3 regions of the Exiguobacterium sp. SH5S13 genome follow, and region 1 is predicted to be linked to each of the others. Evidence: predicted binding sites of a transcription regulator. Region 1 holds the regulator's gene; each other region holds the start of a gene.
The links. Region 1 encodes LexA, which represses DNA repair genes until DNA is damaged. Its sites were predicted from a motif close to CGAACATATGTTCG; they were not measured.
Positions count from the first base shown of each region.

Region 2: a site for LexA is predicted at 5,447-5,460, ahead of EVJ30_RS08855 (Y-family DNA polymerase). Genes of this name have one in related genera too.
Region 3: a site for LexA is predicted at 3,919-3,932, ahead of uvrB (excinuclease ABC subunit UvrB). Genes of this name have one in related genera too.

Region 1 is NZ_SJUS01000002.1:186,352-193,962, reverse strand. It holds gene EVJ30_RS02455 (YneF family protein) at 1-125, opposite strand, end outside; gene tkt (transketolase) at 254-2,245, opposite strand; gene EVJ30_RS02445 (DUF896 domain-containing protein) at 2,445-2,678, opposite strand; gene EVJ30_RS02440 (YneB family resolvase-like protein) at 2,739-3,383, opposite strand; gene EVJ30_RS02435 (hypothetical protein) at 3,457-3,693, opposite strand; gene lexA (transcriptional repressor LexA) at 3,895-4,515, shown strand; gene EVJ30_RS02425 (metal-binding protein) at 4,515-4,955, shown strand; gene glnA (type I glutamate--ammonia ligase) at 5,059-6,399, opposite strand; gene EVJ30_RS02415 (MerR family transcriptional regulator) at 6,445-6,849, opposite strand; gene EVJ30_RS02410 (methionine gamma-lyase family protein) at 6,943-7,611, opposite strand, start outside.
Region 2 is NZ_SJUS01000014.1:62,415-70,025, forward strand. It holds gene EVJ30_RS08830 (HNH endonuclease signature motif containing protein) at 1-322, shown strand, start outside; gene EVJ30_RS08835 (hypothetical protein) at 375-566, opposite strand; gene EVJ30_RS08840 (NAD-dependent epimerase/dehydratase family protein) at 704-2,113, shown strand; gene EVJ30_RS08845 (SulP family inorganic anion transporter) at 2,266-3,810, shown strand; gene EVJ30_RS08850 (YolD-like family protein) at 3,807-4,136, opposite strand; gene EVJ30_RS08855 (Y-family DNA polymerase) at 4,133-5,428, opposite strand; gene secA2 (accessory Sec system translocase SecA2) at 5,682-7,611, shown strand, end outside.
Region 3 is NZ_SJUS01000014.1:18,893-26,503, reverse strand. It holds gene uvrA (excinuclease ABC subunit UvrA) at 1-1,888, opposite strand, end outside; gene uvrB (excinuclease ABC subunit UvrB) at 1,889-3,865, opposite strand; gene EVJ30_RS08635 (sulfite exporter TauE/SafE family protein) at 4,009-4,866, shown strand; gene EVJ30_RS08630 (MIP/aquaporin family protein) at 4,965-5,672, shown strand; gene glpK (glycerol kinase GlpK) at 5,703-7,220, shown strand; gene EVJ30_RS08620 (PDZ domain-containing protein) at 7,258-7,611, opposite strand, start outside.

The sequences.
Region 1 (7,611 bases):
TCTTCGTTGATTGGTGGGTTCTGTTCAAGGTAGTTCATCATGTATTTACGAGCGATGAAGAATCCGATCGCGATACCCCCGATGAGTGCTGCCACGACAAGAAGAATCCAAAATAATGTACTCAAGGTTTTACCTCCTCTACCATATGAAACATCGTTTTTTACTATACACTATATTACGCTAATTCGCTAGTCGTCAGAAAAAAAAGTGATGACCTAGACATTGCTAGGCCATCACACGTTTTTAATGACAATTATAGTGATTTGACAGCGTCGATGACATTCTCGACAGACATGCCGTACTCTTTCATGAGGAGGTCCCCAGGAGCCGAGGCACCGAACTTGTCGATTCCAAGCACTTTACCGCCGAATCCGACGTACTTGTACCATCCGAGCGTCGCACCCGCTTCAAGCGAGACGCGCTTCGTGATCGACGAGGGAAGAACTGATTCTTTGTACTCTGCCGATTGGGCTTCGAACAGTTCCCATGACGGCATTGAGACGACAGCAGCGTTCACGCCTTCAGAAGCGAGTTGTTCACGTGCTTCGACGAGGACGTGGACTTCTGAGCCTGTACCGAGAAGAAGGACGTCCGCTTCGCTCGAGTCACCTGCGACGACATAGGCACCTTTTGCCGCGTCTTCGACAGATGTTCCTGCGAGTTCTGGCAACGCTTGACGCGTCAAGACGAGAAGTGACGGAGCTGACGTCGTCGTGATCGCTTGTTTCCAAGCGGCGATCGTCTCTTTTCCGTCTGCCGGACGGAGAACTGACAAGTTCGGCATCGCCCGGAAGCTCATCAAGTGCTCGACCGGTTCGTGCGTCGGACCGTCTTCACCGACTGCGATCGAGTCATGCGTCAAGACGAATGTCGACGGGATTCCCATGAGTGCAGCGAGACGGACCGCTGGGCGGAGGTAATCCGAGAAGACGAAGAACGTTGCGCCATAAGGAAGTACGCCACCGTGAAGCGCCATCCCGTTGACAGCTGCCGCCATTGCGAATTCACGGACACCGAACCAGATGTTACGGCCGGCCGGATCTTCGTCGAAGTCAGCAGCGCCTTTAATCATCGTGTTGTTCGAGCCGGCGAGGTCAGCCGATCCCCCGAACAATGTCGGTACCGCTTTTGCGATCGCGTTCAAGACTTCTCCGCTCGTTTGGCGCGTCGCTTTTTTCGACCCGATTTCAAACGTCGGCAACTCGCTATCCCAACCTTCAGGAAGTTCGTTGTTCATCGCACGTTCGAACTGAGCACCGAGCTCAGGATGAGCCGATTTGTAGGCTGCGACGAGTTCGTTCCAATCCGACTCAGCTTTAGCGCCAGGCTCAACGACTTTATCGTTGAACAAGTCGTACACTTCGTTCGGGACGTAGAACGTCTCGCCTTCCCATTTATAGAACTGTTTCGTGAGTTCGATCTCTGCTTCTCCAAGTGGAGCGCCGTGTGATGCTGATTTACCTGATTTATTCGGTGAACCGAAACCGATGACGGTCTTCACTTCAATCATCGTCGGTTTCGACGTCTCAGCTTTCGCCTCGTCGATCGCTTTGGCGATCGTATCGATGTCCGTTCCATCCTCGACGCGAATGACTTGCCATCCGTAAGCGTTGAACCGATCTTCTACGCTTTCCGAGAACGACTTATGAAGGTCGCCATCAAGCGAGATGTCGTTTGAATCATACAAGACGACGAGTTTCCCGAGTTTCAAGTGACCGGCGAGCGAGGCAGCCTCGGCCGACACACCTTCCATCAAGTCACCGTCTCCACAGATCCCGAACGTATAGTGGTCGACCACGTTGAACTCATCGCGGTTGTATGTTGCTTCCAAATGTTTTTCAGCCATCGCCATACCTACAGCCATCGCAATCCCTTGGCCGAGTGGTCCCGTCGTTGCGTCTACACCTGCAGTGTGACGATACTCAGGGTGTCCTGGCGTCTTCGAGTCCATTTGACGGAACGACTTGATGTCGTCGAGTGAAAGGTCATAACCAGACAAGTGAAGCAGCGAGTACAACAGCATCGAACCGTGTCCCGCTGAAAGGACGAACCGATCGCGGTTGAACCAGTTCGGGTTTTTCGGGTTGTGACGCATTTTGTCTGTCCAAAGCGTGAACGCCATCGGGGCCGCACCCATCGGCATACCTGGGTGACCTGAGTTCGCTTGTTGGACAGCATCAATCGAGAGCGTCCGAATCGAGTTAATCGCTAATAATTCTTTAGTAGTTGTTTCCACTAATTTCATCCTCTCTGTTGTTAAGAAAGTTTCTACCCGTCATATTTTAGCACACTCAATCGTGTGTCACAACTAATTAAATAGTATGTCACATTGATTGGAATCGTTTACTTCCATACGTCTGTTTTCGAGGGAATGGTCGAACCTTATCGAGCTTCGTGTATAACAAACATGCACATCCTATACGAAATAGGATGTGCATTCGAGTTCATTCAGAACGGTGTCGGTTCTGTTCGTCTTTTAGTTTTTCTGGTGTCACGTCGTTGCCTTCCGGATCGACGACTTTCATGCCCATCATCTGGGATTTGAACGATTGACGGAACGCTTTTAAATATTGTTGACGTAACGCTTGTTGCTCGTCCATCTCTTGTTGTGACAAGCCGTCTGTCTTTGCCTTGTTGGCGAGGAAGTTAATCCGCTCCAATTGTTCGGGTGCTAACATGAGGTTCGCCCCCTCTCTACTGAATTTGTAGTTCTACTGTACAAAATCAGGGCGTAGGAATCAAGTTTCTGGCACTGCCACATGTTCCAAATAGCGACGGTTCACAGTCGCTTTCGAGACTTCGTAGCCGAATCCACGGAGCGTGGCCGCGATTTCGGCGAAAGTGAGCCCCCGCTCCCGGAGTTGGACGATCTCCTCGATCGGCACTTCAATCCGGCTCCGTCCCCCTTGGTCATGGTGCTGAATGTTGCGTTGCGGGTTGAACCCATTCGCGACCGCACGGCGCATGCCGCGCGATATCTTGGCGTTATGAATCTTCCGTTGATACTCCTCGACGACGCTGACAATCTCAAGCACCATCTTCTCGGCGTCGGAGACGACGTATTCATCGGACGACTGCATCGTCAACAGCCGGACGTTATGCTTCATGAGCGTATGCAAGATGGCGATTTTTGCATTCCCCCGGCCGAGGCGACTGTCATCGCTCACGAGCACGGCATCGAGCTTTGACGCCGACACATGCTCTAACAAATCGAGCAGACCCGTCCGATTGACCTCAAATCCGCTCTCTTGTTCGGTGATCACATCGATCACTTCCGCATCGAGACGTTTGGCCATCTGTAACAATTCTGCTTCTTGCCTCGTGAGCGAGGTTTCCTGAGTTGACTTGTTCGTCGATACGCGACAATAAATGACGACTCGCATCTCGTCACTTCCTTTCTTTCCAGTCATCCTCTTACGATACACAGGATGAGCGGGTGTTCGCAATCCAAATCGATCATTCAGCAGCGAACCAAGTCGTTTTCCGCTCTTCTTTTTCCGCACGTTCCGCTAACAGCTGGGCTTCGAGCGTTTCTGCTTCGTTGAACGCAACTTCTTGTTCGATACTTCTTTCGACCGTCATCACTTTCGGCTCCACAGTCCCGCCTTGGCGAAACTCGCCGACTAAGTAAAAGGCGAACATCCCGAGCACTACCATTCCGACCAATATGAATCCATTGACTGTATCTTTCATTTGAACCGCCTCCAAATATAAGAATATGCGTTCTTAGGAACGTCTGTTCGTTTTATCTGTCCTTATCATAAAACAAGAACTTCTGTTCGGTCAAGAAAAAACGAACGAATGTTTGTACGCTCATATGTTCTTGTGTTAAAATAAATCCATAAAGAATAGGATGCGTTCGCAGGTTATTCGACATAAACGAGGTGAAATCCATTGAAAAAAATGTCAGCAAGACAGCAACAGATTCTTGATTTTATAAAAGCTGAAGTTCGGACGAAAGGTTATCCGCCGTCAGTCCGAGAAATTGGTGAAGCCGTCGGTCTCGCATCGAGCTCGACCGTGCACGGTCACTTGGACCGTCTTGAAAAACGTGGATTGATTCGGCGCGATAAGACAAAACCGCGTGCGCTCGAAGTGTTGAGCGAGGACGCCCCGTCTATCGAGGAGCGTGAGACGGTCATGTACGTCCCGGTTATCGGGAAAGTTACGGCCGGAACACCGATCACGGCGATCGAGAACGTGGAAGAACACTTCCCGCTCCCGGCCCATATCGTCGGTTCGGATAACGTGTATATGCTCTCCGTCTCTGGCGATTCGATGATCAACGCCGGAATCCTCGACGGAGACCGCGTACTCGTCAGACAACAGAACACGGCAGACAATGGAGAGATTGTCGTCGCGATGACGGACGAGGGTGAGGCGACCGTCAAACGGATCTACAAAGAGGCGTCGAAAGTCCGACTCCAGCCGGAGAACGATGAACTTGAGGCGATGTATTTCGATAACGTATCCATTTTAGGGAAGGTCATCGGTGTATACCGGACGATCCATTAATGGCTAGCGGCAAGACACATACGCGTACGAACCTCGTGGCAATCGGTGCTTTAGCGATTGCCACGCCTTTTATTGATGTCGATATCCCGACTACCCTTTTCCTCGGTGCGCTTATCGGGACGTTTTGGCTCTCCCCGGACCTCGATTTGAAATCGGATGCATACTATCGGTGGGGACCGCTGCGTGGCTTTTGGCTCCCTTACGTGAAGCTGATGCCGCACCGGTCTCCGCTGTCGCACTTGCCGGTGTTGAGCGATCTCATTCGTGTCATCTACCTTGGCTTCCCGCTCGCGCTCATCCTTACGTTCACTTCGTATGAAGCGGTTGTGAAGACGTGGCTCGACTTGAACGGCATCCCGTTCTTCCTCGGTCTCGTGTTCGCGACGACGCTCCATACGGCACTCGACTATGCGTCCACATTTTTCAAACGTGCGTTCTAATCGCAAAACAAGCGACCACTCAATTGCGAGTGGTCGCTTGTTTTGACTAAAAAAACGCCCGATCCAAGAAACTGGATCGAGCGTTTTTTCAAGTTCATTCGACTTAGTAGAGCGTCATGTACTGATCGCGTTCCCACTCCGTCACTTGCGTGCGGAACATGTCCCACTCGATCTCTTTCAACTCGAGGAAGTGTTCGCCGATGTGGTCACCGAGCGAATCCATGACGATTTTGTCGGCGCGGAGTACTTCGAGTGCGTCGAAGAGTGTCGCCGGAAGATCGTCGATGCCGTTCGCAACACGCTCTGGCTTGTCCATCACGTAGATGTTGCTGTCGATCGGTTTCGGTGCTTTCAAGTCTTTCTCGATGCCGTCAAGACCAGAAGCTAAGAGGGCCGAGAGCGCGAGGTACGGGTTCGCCGCCGGGTCGACCGAACGTACTTCGATACGTGTCGAGAGGCCACGGGCAGCCGGTACACGGACGAGCGGTGAACGGTTACGGGCGCTCCATGCGACGTAGCATGGTGCTTCGTATCCAGGCACGAGACGCTTGTACGAGTTGACCGTTGGGTTACAGATCGCCGTGAACGCACGTGCATGCTCGAGGATACCAGCTGTGAAGGCACGTGCCGTATCCGAGAGCTCCATGTCACCGTTCGGGTCGTAGAACACGTTCGTGTCGCCTTTAAAGAGTGACATGTTCGCATGCATCCCTGAACCGTTGACACCGAAGAGTGGTTTCGGCATGAACGTCGCGTGAAGGCCATACTTCGCCGCGATCGTCTTGACGACGAGTTTGAACGTTTGGATGTTGTCGGCAGTCGTTACCGCATCCGCGTATTTGAAGTCGATTTCATGCTGTCCTGGTGCGACTTCGTGGTGTGACGCTTCGATCTCGAAGCCCATGTTTTCGAGCTCGATAACGATTTCTTTACGGCAGTTCTCGCCTGAATCGACCGGTGCCAAGTCGAAGTAACCGCCTTGGTCGTTCAATTCGAGTGTCGGCTGTCCGTTCAAGTCTTTCTTGAAGAGGAAGAATTCTGGCTCTGGTCCGACGTTGAACGCTGAGAAGCCGAGCTTTTGCATGTGCTCGAGGTTGCGTTTCAAAATGCCGCGCGGGTCACCGCTGAACGGTGTGCCGTCCGGATTATAAATATCACAAATTAAGCGAGCGACTTTACCGCTGCCGTCTGTCCATGGGAAGACAACCCACGTGTTAAGGTCTGGATAGAGGTACATGTCTGATTCCTCGATGCGTACGAACCCTTCGATTGAAGAGCCATCGAACATCATCTTGTTATCAAGTGCTTTGTCCAATTGGCTGATTGGCACCTCGACGTTTTTAATCGTACCGAGGATATCCGTGAATTGAAGACGAATAAAGCGTACGTCCTCTTCTTGTGCGATCCGTTTGATGTCTTCTTTTGTGAACGTTTTTCTGGCCATGGTAAAAGTCCCCTCTCACATTGTGTAATGGTTTGTGTACTGGCGTCATCGATAAAAACGTGACAACTCTCCTTGGATGAGCGACGTTTTATTGAAACGACCAGCTTCTTGAAGCTGTGTTTTCAATAATTGATGTAACTCTTTCTCGGAAATCTTTGGCGGTTCGCTTGGCGGAGCCGCAGAAGCAGATTGTTCTGTCTCTTTGGCACCGTCGTTGTCGAGCATATGGCGAATCGCCGCCAAGTTGAAGCCTTGGTCAATGAAATCTTTGATTGCGAGCAAACGTTCGACATCATTAAAGGAATAAAGTCGTCGTTTCGATTCCGTCCGACTAGGCGAAACCAGACCCTGTTCTTCGTAATATCGAATCTGCCTGCCTGTCAGTTGCGTCAGATCTTGGACGATCCCAATCGGAAACAACGGGTTGGAGCGACGAAATTGATCGGCCATCCCTTACCCCTCCTTTTCTGTCTCACAATGTGAGAATAATACATGACAACTTTCCTGTCAATAGATGTTAAGAAAGTTAACATGACATTTCGGTTACAACGTTTGAGTTGAATTTTCACGGTCAAATGTGACGAGCCCTTTCGTCCGCAATTGGCTCAAGGCGAGCATTAACGCGACTTTCACGTGTGCATAGGTCAAGCCACCTTGGACGTATGCCGTGTACGGCGCCCGGAGTGGTCCGTCCGCTGAAAGTTCGATCGACGAGCCTTGGATGAACGTCCCGGCCGCCATGATGACGTCGTCCTCATAGCCTGGCATATAGGCCGGCACCGGCAGCGCGTGGGCGTTGACCGGGGACGCCATCTGGATGCTCTGACAGAACGCGATCATCTTGTCGCGGTCGCGGAACGTGACCGATTGAATCAAATCGGTCCGCTGTGACGTATAATGCGGATCGGTCTCAAAGCCGAGCAAGCCGAGCAGGCTCGCCGTCAAATGGGCCCCTTTCAACGCTTGGGCGACCGTGTGCGGCGCCATATAAAAGCCTTGATACATCTCCTGCAGCGAATAGAGCGACGGACCGGCCTCGCTGCCGATGCCTGGCGTCGTCATCCGGAACGAGCATCGTTCGATCAATGCTTTCGTTCCGGCGATATAGCCACCCGTCTTCGCCAAGCCACCGCCCGGGTTTTTAATGAGCGAACCGGCCATGAGGTCGGCTCCGACATGTGTTGGCTCAATCGTCTCGACAAATTCGCCGTA
Region 2 (7,611 bases), on a different contig from region 1:
TAAGCAAATCTTACTCAGCCACGGTCATCCCGTCTGTTTTTATTGCATGAAGCCGCTGAGACAGATTCATGTCGACCACTTTATCCCGTGGTCATACATGCAGAATGATGTATTATGGAACTTTGTCTTGGCATGCCCGAGTTGCAACACGAGTAAAAACAACCGAATGGCGAAAATTGATTATCTGTATGCGCTTGTGGAACGAAATCAGGAGTTGCGAGTGGCCGAGCAGATGAGCACGTATAAAGAGACCAAACTGATTCATCTGTATGACTATGCGGTCCAAAATGGGTTTGAAGCCAACTGGGCACCGAAAACATAAAACGAGTCGAACCTTCCTAAACAGGTTCGACTCGTTTACGTTTATTTGATCCTCACCACAAGTTGAATAGATCCGCAACAATCGCAGCACTTCCATCTTGGAACATGAACAAGCCGAGCGCGATCAACAGACCTCCGATGATGAGTGTGCCGAACCGCATGAGCGCGTTCGTGTTCTTTTTAAATAAACCGCGAATCACGAGCCATCCACCGATCAACAGCATCAAGAAATACCAAAAGCCCATAGCCAGTCCTCCTCTGCCTGTATTTGAGTCTAGTTTACATAAATTTTCCAGTACATACTGTCGGGCGCGCGACTGATTTAATCTCAGCCTAAGACGGGTACATTACCTCTATGTGCAAATGAAGGGGAGTGACCACTATGCGAAAAACCATCGTCATCGCGGGCGCGAGCGGCTATATCGGCTCGAACGTGATGGAGCATTTAAAAGAAGAATATGACATTATCGCCTTGTCTCGCTCGACGAAAAACAAGGAAGACGAGGACCACATCACATGGCGGTCGTGCGACTTGTTCTCGTATGAACAGACGCGCGAGGCGTGCGAGGGAGCGGACTATGCGATGTTCCTCGTCCACTCGATGATCCCGGACGGCGGGTTGACGCAGGCGACGTTCGAAGACATGGACGCGCTCATCGCTGACAACTTCGCCCGGGCAATGAGCGCGAACGATATCGAACAGATCGTCTATTTGAGCGGCATCATCCCGAAAGAGTCGAAGACGTTGTCGCGTCACTTGAAGAGCCGACTTGAAGTCGAACGCATCCTCGGCGGGCAAGGCGTGCCGGTGACGACGATCCGGGCTGGGCTCATCATCGGTCCGGAAGGCTCGTCGTTTCCGATTCTCGCGAAACTCGTCAAACGACTCCCGGTCATGATCCTCCCGAACTGGACGAAGACGGAGACACATCCAATTGATTTGCGAGAAGCGGTCCAAGCGCTCATCTCGGTCGTCGGGGCCGAGTCGTTGTACGACCATCATATCGACATCGGTGGTCCGGAAGTGATGACGTATCGGAAGATGATCGAAGATACGGCTGACGTCATGGGCAAGCGTCGCGTCATGATCGACTTCCCGTTCCCGACGATCAAGCTGTCACGGCTTTGGGTCATGGCTGTCACCGGTGAGCCGAAAGACACCGTCTATCCGCTCGTCGAGAGCATGGATCACGCCATGGTCGCCAAAGACACGGACGGCGTCAAGCAAGGTGAGATCCCGTTCAAGGAAGCGGTCGAACACGCGCTCGAGGAAGAAGAGAAGCAGAAGTCGGCCGGCAAGACGAAAAAAGCGCCACAACAGTATACGGTCCGCTCGATCCAACGCTTCGGTCTGCCGGACGACAAGTCGGCTGCCTGGATGGCCGACGAATATTTCGAATGGCTCGGGCGGATCGCGTATCCGCTCATCCAGACGACGAAAGAACAGGATGATTGGGAGATCGCGCTTTTGCGCCCATCACTCGTCGCACTCCATCTGTCGCTTGAAGATGCGGCGACGGACGACATGGCATCGTTCGAGATCGACGGGGGACTGTTCGCGAAGCTGACCGAGGACGACAAGACCGGCCGCCTTGAGTTCAGGCGACTCCCGGACTCGAACGAGGGGCTTATCGCCATCCATGAGTTCGTGCCGGCCATGCCGTGGTGGTTCTATACGAAGACGCAGGCGAAAGCCCATCTCGTCGTCATGTGGCTATTCGGCCGCCACGTCCGTTTGCTCGGGGAAGAGTCGGACGAGGGTGACCAAGTCGTCGAAGCACCGACCAATTAATGAAGACGTGTCCATCGCGTGATGGATACGTCTTTTTGGTTTGTCGATTATGTTAACGTTTCGCCGGAGTCGTTTACAAAGAGCGGGGACAGGCGTAAACTGAACTCGTTTTCGACCTAATGGAAAGAAGGAATGCAAGAATGGACAACTTCATGACAACACGAGAGGCGTGGCAAAAAGACATCTCGGCAGGGATCACCGTCGGGGTCGTCGCCGTTCCGCTCGCGATGGCGTTCGCGATCGCCTCGGGCGTCGGACCGGTGTACGGGCTCTATACGGCCATCATCGCCGGCATCATCGTCAGCCTGTTCGGGGGCTCGACGTTCCAAATCGCCGGACCGACCGGCGCCTTCATCCCGATCGTCTCGGGCGTCATGCTGGCGCACGGCTACGAAGGGCTGCTCGTGACGACGTTTCTCGCCGGGATTTTGCTGTTCCTCATGAGCGTGCTCCGCGTCGGCCGGCTCATCCGCTTCATGCCGCGCGCCGTAACGATCGGCTTTACAGCGGGGATCGCCGTCGTCATCTTCGTCGACCAGCTCGATGAACTGCTCGGCATCACGTTCGAGAAGGCGCCGCACTTCCATGAGAACGTCCTAAAACTCGTCACGTCGCTCCCCGAGGCGAGCCTCTGGCCGATCGGTATCGCCGCCATCGGCTTCTTGACGCTCTGGCTCGTCCCGAAACTACCGGTCCGGTTGCCGCTCTTGCTCATGGCGATGCTCGTGCCGACGTTTATCAGCCTCGTCATCCCAGGCGAGGTCGCGACGATCGGCAGCGCCTACGGAGGCATCCCGAGCGGACTGCCTGACTTCAACTGGCTCACGATCGATCTCGATTTGATCGCGACGCTGCTCCCATCGGCGTTCGCCATCGCCTTCCTCGGGGCGCTCGAGTCGCTGTTGTCAGGTGCGGTCGCGGACGGCATGGCCGGCACGAAGATGAACCCGGACAAGGAACTGTTCGGGCAAGGGCTCGCCAACGTCGTCGTCCCGTTCTTCGGCGGCATCCCGGCGACAGGTGCGATCGCCCGGACGGCGACGAACATCCAAGCAGGGGCCGTCAGCCGCCGCTCCGGTGTCATCCACGGGTTGACGGTGCTCCTCGCCGTACTCGTGTTGGCACCGCTCGCGAGCTACGTCCCGCTCGCCGCCCTCGCGCCGATCTTGATGCGCGTCGCTTGGAACATGTCGGAGCGGCACCATGTCTTCGAGATGCTCAAACATCGCTCCGCCGAGTCACTCGTCTTGCTTGTCACGCTCGGCCTGACCGTCTTCGTCGACCTCGTCGTCGCCGTCGAGGTCGGGGTCATCTGTGCGCTCGCCTTGTTCGCGAAACGGATGGCCGATACGATCGACGTCCGCGAACAGACGGAACGTTACGTGACGCGCGACGGCCAAGTCGTCTTCAGCGTCGAAGGGCCGCTCTTCTTCGGGGCGATCGAGATGTTCGAGCACGTCCTGCAACAGATTCATAATGAGCCCGACGTGTTCATCTTCAACTTCCATCGCTGTCCGGTCATCGATGTGACGGCGGTCGAAGAAGTCCGCCGGGTCGTCCGGGAACTGAAAGCGGCGGAGCGTCGTGTCGTCTTCGCCCACTTATCGGAACCCGTGCGGCAGACGCTCGATCACTATGGCGTCCTCGACGGGATTGCGACGTTCGAGACGACGCAAGACGCGATTGACGCGTCTTAACGGACCGACAGGATGTGGCTGAACGGGATGCGGCGCACGTCCGTGTCGAACAGTTCGACTTCGCGTTCGGCGTAATAGATGGCATGAACGTAGCCACGCACGGAGCGGGCGAGACCATCCTCGAACAACGTCAGTTCGACTTGGTCGCCTTCCCGGATGGCCCGTTCAAGTTCGGTCTGCCACAGATAAAGGAGTTGCTCGTCGATGTCGGGCAGCTCGATCTTTTGGACGTGGGCGTAATATTTTTTGAGCAGCGCCACGTGTTCGGGCATGAGAAACGGGATCCACTTCAATTCACCGCGGTCTTTGTAGCGGGTCTGGCTCATGACGGTTCACCTCCTTGTTTATGTCCGCCGATCAGGCGTTGCCGTGTGCGGAGCGGACTGTCTTTCAGCAGACTCGAGGCCGGACGGATCGTGCCGCGGCCGAAGCGGACGTTCAATTGATCGACGAGGTCGAGGAAGTCGAACCGACGGGCCCGGGCCCATTCGTCCTCGAACAACGACAGCTGGACGTGGTCGCTCCGGGGCTCGAGCTTGCCGAGGGCGACCGAGACGTAACGGACCGCCTCCGTCTCGTTCCACGCCTCAAGAAACAGTTGGAACAGGACCGGCAAAAACTCACGCTCGTCCGCTGTGAAGCGGGCGAGCTTTTTTTGTTTGCTGAAGCCGCGCTGCTCGCTCGTCCGAGTGTAGCGGACACCGAGATGGATGCTGCCGCCGACGAGTCCCGACTGCCGCGTCCGCATCCCGACCTCGACGGCGATCGCCTGCAAGACGAGTCGGATCGAACTTTCCGTCGTATAGTCTTTCATGAGCGTGATGCCGTGGCCGATCGTCCGGGGCCGTTGGCGTTTCGCCCCGAACAGCGAACTCGCCGGCAGGATCGTCGGCGACTCGTCGATGCCCCAGGCGTGGTGCCACAGCTCGGCGCCGATGACACCGAACTTGTCGTGCAACACGTCGAGCGGATAACGGGCCAGGTCGCCGATCGTGTCGATGCCGAGCCGATGGAGATGGACCGCCATCTTCGCCCCGACGCCCCACATCTTCTCGATCGGCGCCGGATGGATCAATCGTTCGACGTCGTGGAGGGCACAACTGGCGACACCGGTCGTTTTGCCATGCAAGTCGAGGACGAGTTTGGCGAGGACGTTGTTCGGTCCGATCCCAATCGTGACCGGGACGCCGGTGTAGCGGAAGACGGTCGAGCGGATGAGGCGGGCGACGTGGTCATCGTTCCCGAACAAGCGCTCCGTCCCCGTCAAGTCGACGAGCGTCTCATCGACCGAGTAGACGCGGATCGCCTCAGGCGGTGCGAACTGGTGCAGGATGTGGACGATTTGCACCGATACGTTCAAGTAGTGGCTCATCCGGGCCTCGGCGTAGAGGACGTGCCGTCGTTCATGCCAAGGCAGGCGGTCGATGTGAAAGCGCCGGGAGCCGGTCTTGATGCCGAGCCGTTTCAGCGGCGGGGTCGCGGCGAGGACGAGGGCGCCGCTGTCCTGTAAGTTCGATAAGACGACGAGCTTCGCCTTGTACGGGTTCAAGTTACGGGCTGCGCACTCGCAGCTGGCATAAAATGAGACGCTGTCGACACAGAAGATCCGCCGGCGCATGATTCCATCTCCTTTTTACGAACAAATGTTCTGTTTTTCTTATCGTATCACGGTCTCAAACCGTCTCAAATAGAAAAATGAAAATAAACTTGTAAATATATTTTGAAATTTACCCAATTTTTATAGGAATTTCACAATTTAAAAACCATCTTTTAGGAAGTTTTCGTAAAAAAGTCTCCGAAATGAGCAAAATTTCGCTATAATAGACGGGTATGGATTTGACAATGACTGTGAACTAAATGGAGGCTACAACGTGATTCAGTTTGTAAAGCAATTGACGAATGACCAGAGCCGGCGCTTGAAAGGCTATCAGCGACGCGTCGACCGGATCAACCAATTAGAGACAACGATGCAGGCGCTCTCGGACGACGAGATGCGCACATATACCGAAACATTGAAAGCAAAAATCGCCGACGGCGCCAAAGTCGATGATGTCGCCGAAGAAGCGTTCGCCCTCGTCCGTGAGGCGGCGGTGCGTGTCTTAGGCATGCGTCACTATGACGTCCAGCTCATCGGCGGGTTCGCCCTCCTCGAAGGGAACATTTCCGAGATGCCGACCGGAGAAGGGAAAACGCTCGTCGCCGCGCTCCCGAGTTACGTCATAGCACTCGAAGGCAAAGGCGTCCACGTCATCACCGTCAACGAATATCTCGCGACGCGTGACGCGAAACAAATCGGGCAGATCCACGATTTCCTTGGTCTCTCGGTCGGGTTGAACGTTCCTGAGATGGAACAGAGCGACAAGCACGCTGCTTACCAGGCCGACATTACATACGGCGTCGGGACCGAGTTCGGGTTCGACTACTTGCGTGATCACTTGGTCGGGTCACCGGAAGAGCGCGTCCAGCGCCCGTTCCACTTCGCCATCATCGATGAAGTCGACAGCATCTTGATCGACGAGGCGAAGACGCCGCTCATCATCGCCCAAAAAGACCGCTCGCACATCCGCTTGAAGGAGTTGGCGCAACGTGTCGTCACCGAGCTCGACGAGGCGGACTACGAAGTCGACCTCGAATCGAAATCGACGGCGCTCACTGACTCCGGAATCTTGAAAATCGAAGACATGTTCGCGGTCGACAACTTGTTCAGCGCCGAGCATCAAGTGCTCTATCACTACCTCGTCCAAGCGCTCCGGGCGAACGTCTTGTTCGAACTCGACGTCGACTATATCGTCAAAGAAGACAAAATCGAGCTCATCGACTTGTTCACGGGACGGATCATGGAAGGACGCAGTCTGTCGGAAGGGCTTCATCAGGCGCTCGAGGCGAAAGAAGGCGTCACGATCACCGAGGAGAACAAGACGACGGCCGAGATCACGATTCAGCATTATTTCCGGATGTATCCGCTCATCGGCGGTATGACCGGGACGGCCCAGACGTCTCGCCAAGAGTTTTTGAAGACGTACAACATGGACGTCGTCCAAGTGCCGACGAACCGGCCGCGTTTGCGCGAAGACAACCCGGACCGTATCTTCATGACGGTCGACCAAAAGTATGCGGCCGTGACCGACAAAGTTGTCGAGCTGCATGAGACGGGACGCCCGGTGTTGATCGGCACGACGTCGATCGCCCAGTCCGAGGCCATCAGTAAGCACTTGTCGAAACAGCGGATTCAGCATGAGGTGTTGAACGCGAAGACGGTCACGCAAGAAGCGGACATCATCGCCGACGCCGGACGCTTCGGCAAAGTGACGATCGCGACGAACATGGCCGGTCGCGGGACCGATATCATGCTTGACGCGAAATCGAAAGAAGTGGGCGGCTTGTTCGTCATCGGGACGGAACGCCATGAGTCGCAACGTGTCGACAACCAGCTCCGCGGTCGTTCGGGACGTCAAGGCGATCCCGGCGCGACGCAGTTCTTCGTCTCGCTCGAAGATGAGATCGTCAAACGTTACGCGATCCAAAAACTGGAGCGGATCGAGAAGAAACTGAAGCCGGACGAACGTGGCGAAGTGTCCGCAAAAGACGCGGCTGACGTCATCGAGTACGCCCAGACGACGATCGAAGGACTCGGCGTCTCGATTCGGGACTACTTGTTCAAGCTCGACGACGTCTTGAACGAACAACGGAAAATCATCTACACGATCCGCGATCAGGCGGTCAACGCCGACGCTGCGGCGATCACGAACAACGTGCTCGGCATGATGCATCTCGCTTTAGCGAACAGTATCGACATGCACG
Region 3 (7,611 bases), on a different contig from region 1:
CGACCTCTTTCAAGTTGTTCTCTGCTGCTTTGACGATCCTGATGAAACGCTCGTCCGGCACTTTGCGCTCAGCCGGCAGCGGGATGAACCGTTTTCCCGACAAGTATTGCCCGGTGAGCGACTTTCGGTTCTTCATAATCTGCTTCGGTGTCCCGGCGGCAATGACTTCTCCACCGTGCTCTCCGGCGCCAGGTCCGATGTCGATCAAGTAGTCGGCTGCCATCATCGTGTCCTCGTCATGCTCGACGACGATGAGCGTATTGCCGATGTCGCGCATCTGTTTGAGCGTCGCAATCAAGCGGTCGTTATCACGCTGGTGCAGGCCGATCGACGGCTCGTCCAAGACGTACAAGACGCCGGTCAGCCGCGATCCGATCTGCGTGGCAAGACGGATCCGCTGCGCCTCCCCGCCTGATAACGTCCCGGCCGCCCGCGACAACGTCAAGTAGTCGAGACCGACGTTGTTCAGGAAGCTGAGCCGCTCTCTGATCTCTTGCAAGATGAGCCGGGCGATGGCGATATCTTTTTCGCTCAGTTCGTCCATGAGCGACTCGAACAAGGCGAGCGCATGCTCGACCGAGAGTGTCGTCACTTCCCCGATGTGGCGGTCGGTGATCTTGACGGCGAGCGTCTCTTCTTTCAACCGATAGCCGTTACACGTCGGGCAGGCGTGCGTCGCCATATACGTCTCCATCTGTTCCCGGATGTAATCCGACGTCGTCTCTTTATAGCGGCGCTCGATGTTGCGGAGCACTCCTTCAAAAAAGATCGTGTTCGTCCGGACTTGGCCGAAGTCGTTCTCGTAGCGGAACAAGAACGATTCTTCTTCCGTCCCGTGCAAGACGAGGTCTTGGTCACGTTTTGACAGCCGTTCGAACGGCACGTCCATGTCGATGTCGAAATGCTGACACATCGAGGCGAGCAGCTGCGGATAATATTGCGAGCTCGTCGGCTGCCATGCGACGACCGCGCCTTCTTTCAGCGTCTTCGACGGGTCCGGGATGACGAGCTCCGGGTCGACGTCGAGTTTCGTACCGAGACCGTCACACGTCGGGCAGGCCCCGAACGGTGAGTTGAACGAGAACATGCGCGGCTCGAGCTCACCGATCGAGAAGCCACAGATCGGGCAAGCATGATGTTCGCTAAACAGCAGCTCGGTCCCGTCCATCTTGTCGATGATGGCGCGGCCGTCCGCGAGGCGGAGTGCCGTCTCGAGTGAGTCGGCGAGGCGGCCTTCGACGTCAGCGCGGACGACGAGCCGGTCGACGACGACCTCGATCGAATGTTTCTTGTTCTTGTCGAGCTCGATGTCATCGGTCAGTTCGACCGTCTCCCCGTTGACACGGACCCGGACGAACCCTTCTTTTTTGAGCGAGTCGAACACTTTGACGTGCGTGCCTTTCCGTCCCGACACGATCGGCGCCAAGATTTGCAGGCGCGTCTTCTCCGGGAGCTCCATCACTTGGTCGACCATCTGTGAAATCGTCTGGCTTGAGATCTCGATGCCGTGGCGCGGACAGACGGGTTTCCCGATGCGGGCGAACAGGAGCCGTAAGTAGTCATAGATCTCCGTCACCGTCCCGACGGTCGAGCGCGGGTTACGGCTCGTCGTCTTCTGGTCGATCGAGATGGCCGGGCTCAATCCTTCGATCGTATCGACGTCCGGCTTGTCCATCTGTCCGAGGAACTGACGGGCGTATGCCGACAGGCTCTCGACGTAACGGCGCTGCCCTTCGGCGTAGATCGTATCGAATGCGAGCGATGACTTCCCTGATCCCGACAGACCCGTCAAGACGACGAGCTGGTCACGAGGGATATCGATATCAATGTTTTTCAAGTTGTTGACGCGCGCCCCTTTGATGACGATCGCATTTTTCTTTTCAGCCATTTAATTCCCTACCTTCAACTCCAAGATTAAGTCACGCAATTCGGCCGCCCGCTCGAACTGAAGGTCGCGGGCCGCTTGTTTCATTTCTTCTTCTAGTTTGCCGATCGCCGCCTCGCGCTCGTCTTGATTCATCGAGCTGAGCGACTCGAGCACGTCTTCTTCGGCAGCGACCGTCGCGCGAATGACGCCGCGCACTTCTTTACGGATCGTCTGCGGCGTGACGCCGTGCTCTTCATTGTATTCTTGCTGGATCGTGCGACGGCGGTCGGTCTCCCCGATCGCCCGTTTCATTGAATCGGTCATCTTGTCGGCGAACAGGATGACGTGGCCGTTCGAGTTACGGGCTGCCCGTCCGATCGTCTGGATGAGTGACCGGTCAGAACGGAGGAACCCTTCCTTATCGGCGTCGAGGATCGTGACGAGACTCACTTCCGGGATATCGAGACCTTCCCGCAGCAAGTTGATCCCGACGAGGACGTCGTATTTACCGAGCCGCAGGTCACGGATGATCTCGATCCGTTCGAGCGTCTTGATCTCGGAGTGCATATAGTTGACCTTGATGCCCGCTTCACGGAGATAGTCCGACAAGTCTTCGGCCATCTTCTTCGTGAGCGTCGTCACGAGGACGCGTTCGTCCTGTTTGATGCGGTCACGGATCTGGTCCATCAAGTAGTCGATCTGTCCTTTGATCGGGTGGATCTCGATCGTCGGGTCGAGTAGACCCGTCGGCCGGATGATCTGCTCGATCATGTTTGGTGTATGCTCGAGCTCATACGGGCCCGGTGTCGCCGAGATGAAGATCGCCTGACTCAACTTCTTCTCGAACTCATCGAACTTGAGCGGACGATTGTCCTTGGCTGAAGGCAGACGGAAACCGTGGTCGACGAGCACTTGTTTACGTGCCTGGTCGCCGTTGTACATCCCGCGGACTTGCGGCAATGTCACGTGCGACTCGTCGGCGATGAGCAAGAAGTCTTTCGGGAAGTAATCGATGAGCGTGTACGGCGTCGCCCCTTCCTCCGTCAAGTTCAGATGGCGCGAATAGTTCTCGATGCCTGAACAGTAACCCATCTCGCGCATCATCTCGAGGTCGTAGTTCGTCCGCTGCTCGAGACGCTGTGCTTCAAGCAGTTTGCCTTCTTCGCGGAACTTCTCGAGTTGTTGCTCGAGCTCGGCCTCGATGTTGACGATCGCCTTTTGCAGCTTCTCGTCGCGGGTGACGAAGTGGGATGCAGGGAAGATCGAGACGTGTTCACGGTCGGCGATGATCTCGCCGGTGAGCGGGTTCATCTCGCGGATGCGGTCGATCTCGTCACCGAAGAATTCGACGCGCAAGCACTGCTCGTCGCGTGACGCCGGGAAGATCTCGACGACGTCGCCGCGGACACGGAAGCGCCCGCGCTGGAAATCGATGTCGTTCCGTTCATATTGGATGTCGATCAGTTTGCGGAGCATCTGGTCGCGCCCCATCTCTTTGCCGACGCGGAGACTTAAGACGAGACTGTTATATTCTTCCGGGTTACCGAGACCGTATATACATGACACGGATGCGACGATGATGACGTCGTCCCGCTCGAACAAGGACGACGTCGCCGAGTGACGGAGCTTGTCGATCTCGTCGTTGATCGAGGCGTCTTTCTCGATGAACGTGTCGGTCGACGGCACGTACGCCTCCGGTTGATAGTAGTCATAGTAGCTGACGAAATATTCGACGGCGTTGTTCGGGAAAAACTCTTTGAACTCGGAATAGAGCTGGCCGGCGAGCGTCTTGTTGTGAGCTAAGACGAGCGTCGGCTTCTTCACTTCCTGGATGACGTTCGATACGGTGAACGTCTTCCCGGTACCGGTCGCACCGAGCAGCGTCTGGTAACGGTCGCCGCGATTGACGCCTTCGATGAGCTGGCGGATCGCCTCCGGCTGGTCGCCGGCCGGACTATATTCCGAATGTAATTCGAACGGAACATTGATCTTGTCCATGTATATTCCTCGCTTTCTGTTCCTTGCATATTGACTTGATTATAGCACATACACGAACAAATATTCGCTTCTGAGACGCTTCCCAAACCGCTCCCCGATTCGCTATAGTGAGGAGGAATCTAAACAGAAATGGGTGGGTCGTCATGTGGTCACTTCTCTTCATCCCGCTCGGCGCGGTCGTCGGCGCCTTGTCCGGTTTCTTCGGTATCGGGGGCGGTGTCATCATCGTCCCGGTGCTCTTGTTCAACGGATACTCGGCGGCCGAGGCGGTCGCGACGTCACTTTTGTTCGTCGTCGGGACGAGCCTGGCCGGCGCGAAGAAGCACTCGTCGCTCGGCAACGTGTCGTGGTCGACCGGTCTCACGGTCGGTCTGACCGGCGCCGTCACTGCGCAGCTGTCGAGCCGGCTCGTACTCTCGATCTCCGGGACGTATGATTGGTTGCTGAATGTGTTCTATTTGCTTATCCTTTCTTATTTTGCCGTTACGCTTCTAAAGAAAACATCGAAGCCGTCGAAACGGAAAAAATCCGGATTTGCCGCAAGTTTCTTCATCGGTGCGATCGCCGGACTCTTGTCGGCGCTCCTCGGCATCGGCGGCGGTTTTATCATCGTCCCGCTGCTCGTGAGCTGGCTCGGGTTTTCGACGCACCGTGCCGTCGGGACGAGTCTCGCCGCCGTCCTGTTCATCTCGCTCGGCGGGCTCAGCGGTTACCTGCCGTCGCTGTCGCTCGATTACGTGGCCCCGATCGCCTTGGTGACGGGTGCTTTCATCGGTGCCCCATTCGGTGCAGCGCTCACGAATCGTTATCGGGACCACGAGATTTCAAGACGGCTCGCTTGGCTCTACTTGGCTGTCATCACCTCGATCGTGCTCGACCTCGGGGCGACATGGTGGACACCGTTGTCTTATGCGAGCTTGAGTACCCTTGCTGTATTTCTCGTCGGCATCAGCATCGATTTTTCCAAACGATTTACCAGTCCGAACCACTTTTCTCGTTGAGAAGTGGTTTTTTCAATATCTTGGTTTCGAAGCGCTTTCATTTAGGGGATATAAAAAAGTGGTAAGTCAACTCTAATACGAAAGGAAGGGAGTATCACATGTCAGCATTTGTCAGCGAAATCATCGGTACGATGCTACTCGTCTTGCTCGGTAACGGTGTCGTCGCCGGCGTCGTCCTCCGCCACTCGAAAGCCGAGAACGGCGGCTGGATCGTCATCACGTTCGGTTGGGGCTTTGGCGTTATGATTGGGGTGTACGCTGCAGGTATTTACGGAGGCGCGCACATCAACCCGGCCGTCACGATCGGACTCGCCACGAGCGGGGCCTTCCCATGGGCTGATGTGCCACTGTACATCCTGGCCCAGTTCATCGGGGCGTTCATTGGGGCTTGTCTCGTCTACGCGCACTACAAACCGCACTACGACGTGACCGAAGACCAAGGTGCGAAACTTGCGACGTTCTCGACCATACCAGCGATCCGGAACATCCCGTTCAACTTGATCTCAGAGATCATCGGGACGTTCGTCCTCGTCTTCGCCATACTCTCGTTCGGCGCCAACACGTTCGCCGACGGGTTGAACCCGCTCATCGTCGCACTCCTCGTCGTCTCGATCGGTCTCTCACTCGGTGGAACGACCGGTTATGCGATCAACCCGGCCCGTGACCTCGGACCGCGGATCGCGCATGCGATACTCCCGATTAAAAACAAAGGGACGTCAGACTGGCCCTACGCATGGGTCCCGGTCGTCGGACCGATCATCGGCGCCGTCATCGCCGCGTTGCTCTATGGTATCCTCGTCCCATAATCACCCTAACTTCTAAGGAGGCACATTCATATGGACAAAGAAAAACGGTATATTTTAGCAATCGACCAAGGTACGACCAGTTCACGGGTCATCATCTTCGACCACGACGGCAAGATCGTCACGACCGCTCAACGCGAGTTCAAGCAGTACTTCCCGAAACCAGGCTGGGTCGAGCATAACGCCAACGAGATTTGGGGTTCGGTCCTCGCCGTCATGGCCGAGGCGTTCGGTTCGGCCGACATCGACCCGAAAGAGATCGCGGCCATCGGCATCACGAACCAACGGGAGACGACGGTCGTTTGGGAGAAGTCGACCGGCAGACCTGTCTACAACGCCGTCGTCTGGCAATCGCGTCAGACTGCCGGCATCTGTGACGAATTGAAAGCAGCGGGCCATGCGGACTTGTTCCGTGACAAAACCGGCCTCTTGATCGATGCTTACTTCTCGGGGACGAAAGTAAAATGGATCCTCGACAACGTCGAAGGCGCCCGTGAGAAAGCGGAAGCGGGAGACTTGTTGTTCGGAACGATCGACACGTGGCTCATCTGGAAGCTCTCGGGCGGTCTCGCGCACGTCACCGACTACTCGAACGCGTCACGGACGCTCATGTACAACATCTACGAGCAGAAGTGGGACGATGAGTTGCTCGACATCCTCACCGTACCGAAGTCGATGCTGCCTGAAGTCAAGCCATCGAGTGAAGTATACGCCCACACGATCCCGTACCACTTCTTCGGGTTCGAAGTCCCGATCGCCGGCGCGGCCGGTGACCAGCAGGCCGCCTTGTTCGGCCAAGCCTGCTTCGAGTCAGGCGAAGGGAAGAACACATACGGAACGGGTTGCTTCATGCTTATGAACACGGGAGAAGAAGCCGTCAAGTCGGACCACGGTCTGTTGACGACGATCGCCTGGGGCTATAACGGAAAAGTCGAGTACGCGCTCGAAGGATCGATCTTTGTCGCCGGATCGGCCATCCAGTGGCTCCGTGACGGGATGCGTATGCTCAAGTCGGCGAAAGATACGGAACAGTATGCGAACCGTGTCGACACGACCGACGGGGTCTACGTCGTCCCGGCCTTCGTCGGACTCGGTGCCCCGTATTGGGACTCGGACGTCCGCGGCGCCATCTTCGGGCTCACCCGCGGTACGGAAAAAGAACACTTCGTCCGGGCGACGCTCGAATCGCTCGCCTATCAGACACGCGACGTCTTGACGGCGATGGAGCAAGATTCCGGCATCGCATTGAAGACGCTCCGCGTCGACGGTGGTGCGGTCAACAACGACTTCCTCATGCAGTTCCAAGCGGACATCTTGAACGTACCGGTCGAACGTCCGGAAGTGAGTGAGACGACGGCGCTCGGCGCCGCCTACCTCGCCGGACTCGCCGTCGGGTTCTGGAAAGACCAGAACGAGATCAAGCAGCAATGGAAACTCGACCATCAGTTCGAACCGAACATGGATGAAACGCATCGTGAAGAGCTCTACAAAGGCTGGCAACACGCCGTCGAAGCGACAATGGGCTTCAAACCATCAAAACTTGAAGTCTAAACACAAGCAAGGGAGCATCCGCGACGGATGCTCCCTTTTATAATTTCCGTAAGCGCAAGCGCGGGCTCATCGGTTCCCCGACGAACAAGATCCCGAGCTCGTGCGGGTCGGCCTCATACATCGCCCGTTGCACGAAGCGGATATCCCCGTTCAAGTTGAGCACTTCGAGCTTGATGTACGGCTTATGGAGTTGAAGCGCCTCATAAAAGCTGCTCCCTCCGGTGATGACCGTACCGTTCACTTTGTAGATCGACTCACCTGGAACGAGCTGCATCGTCTCCCCCGGCGAACCCGGAAGCGTATCGATGATGACCGCCCCGCGGTTCCCGTTCAGGAAGACCGGTGTCGTGCCGCGATTCTCGCGTTTGATGAGCTGCAAGGCGAACTCGTA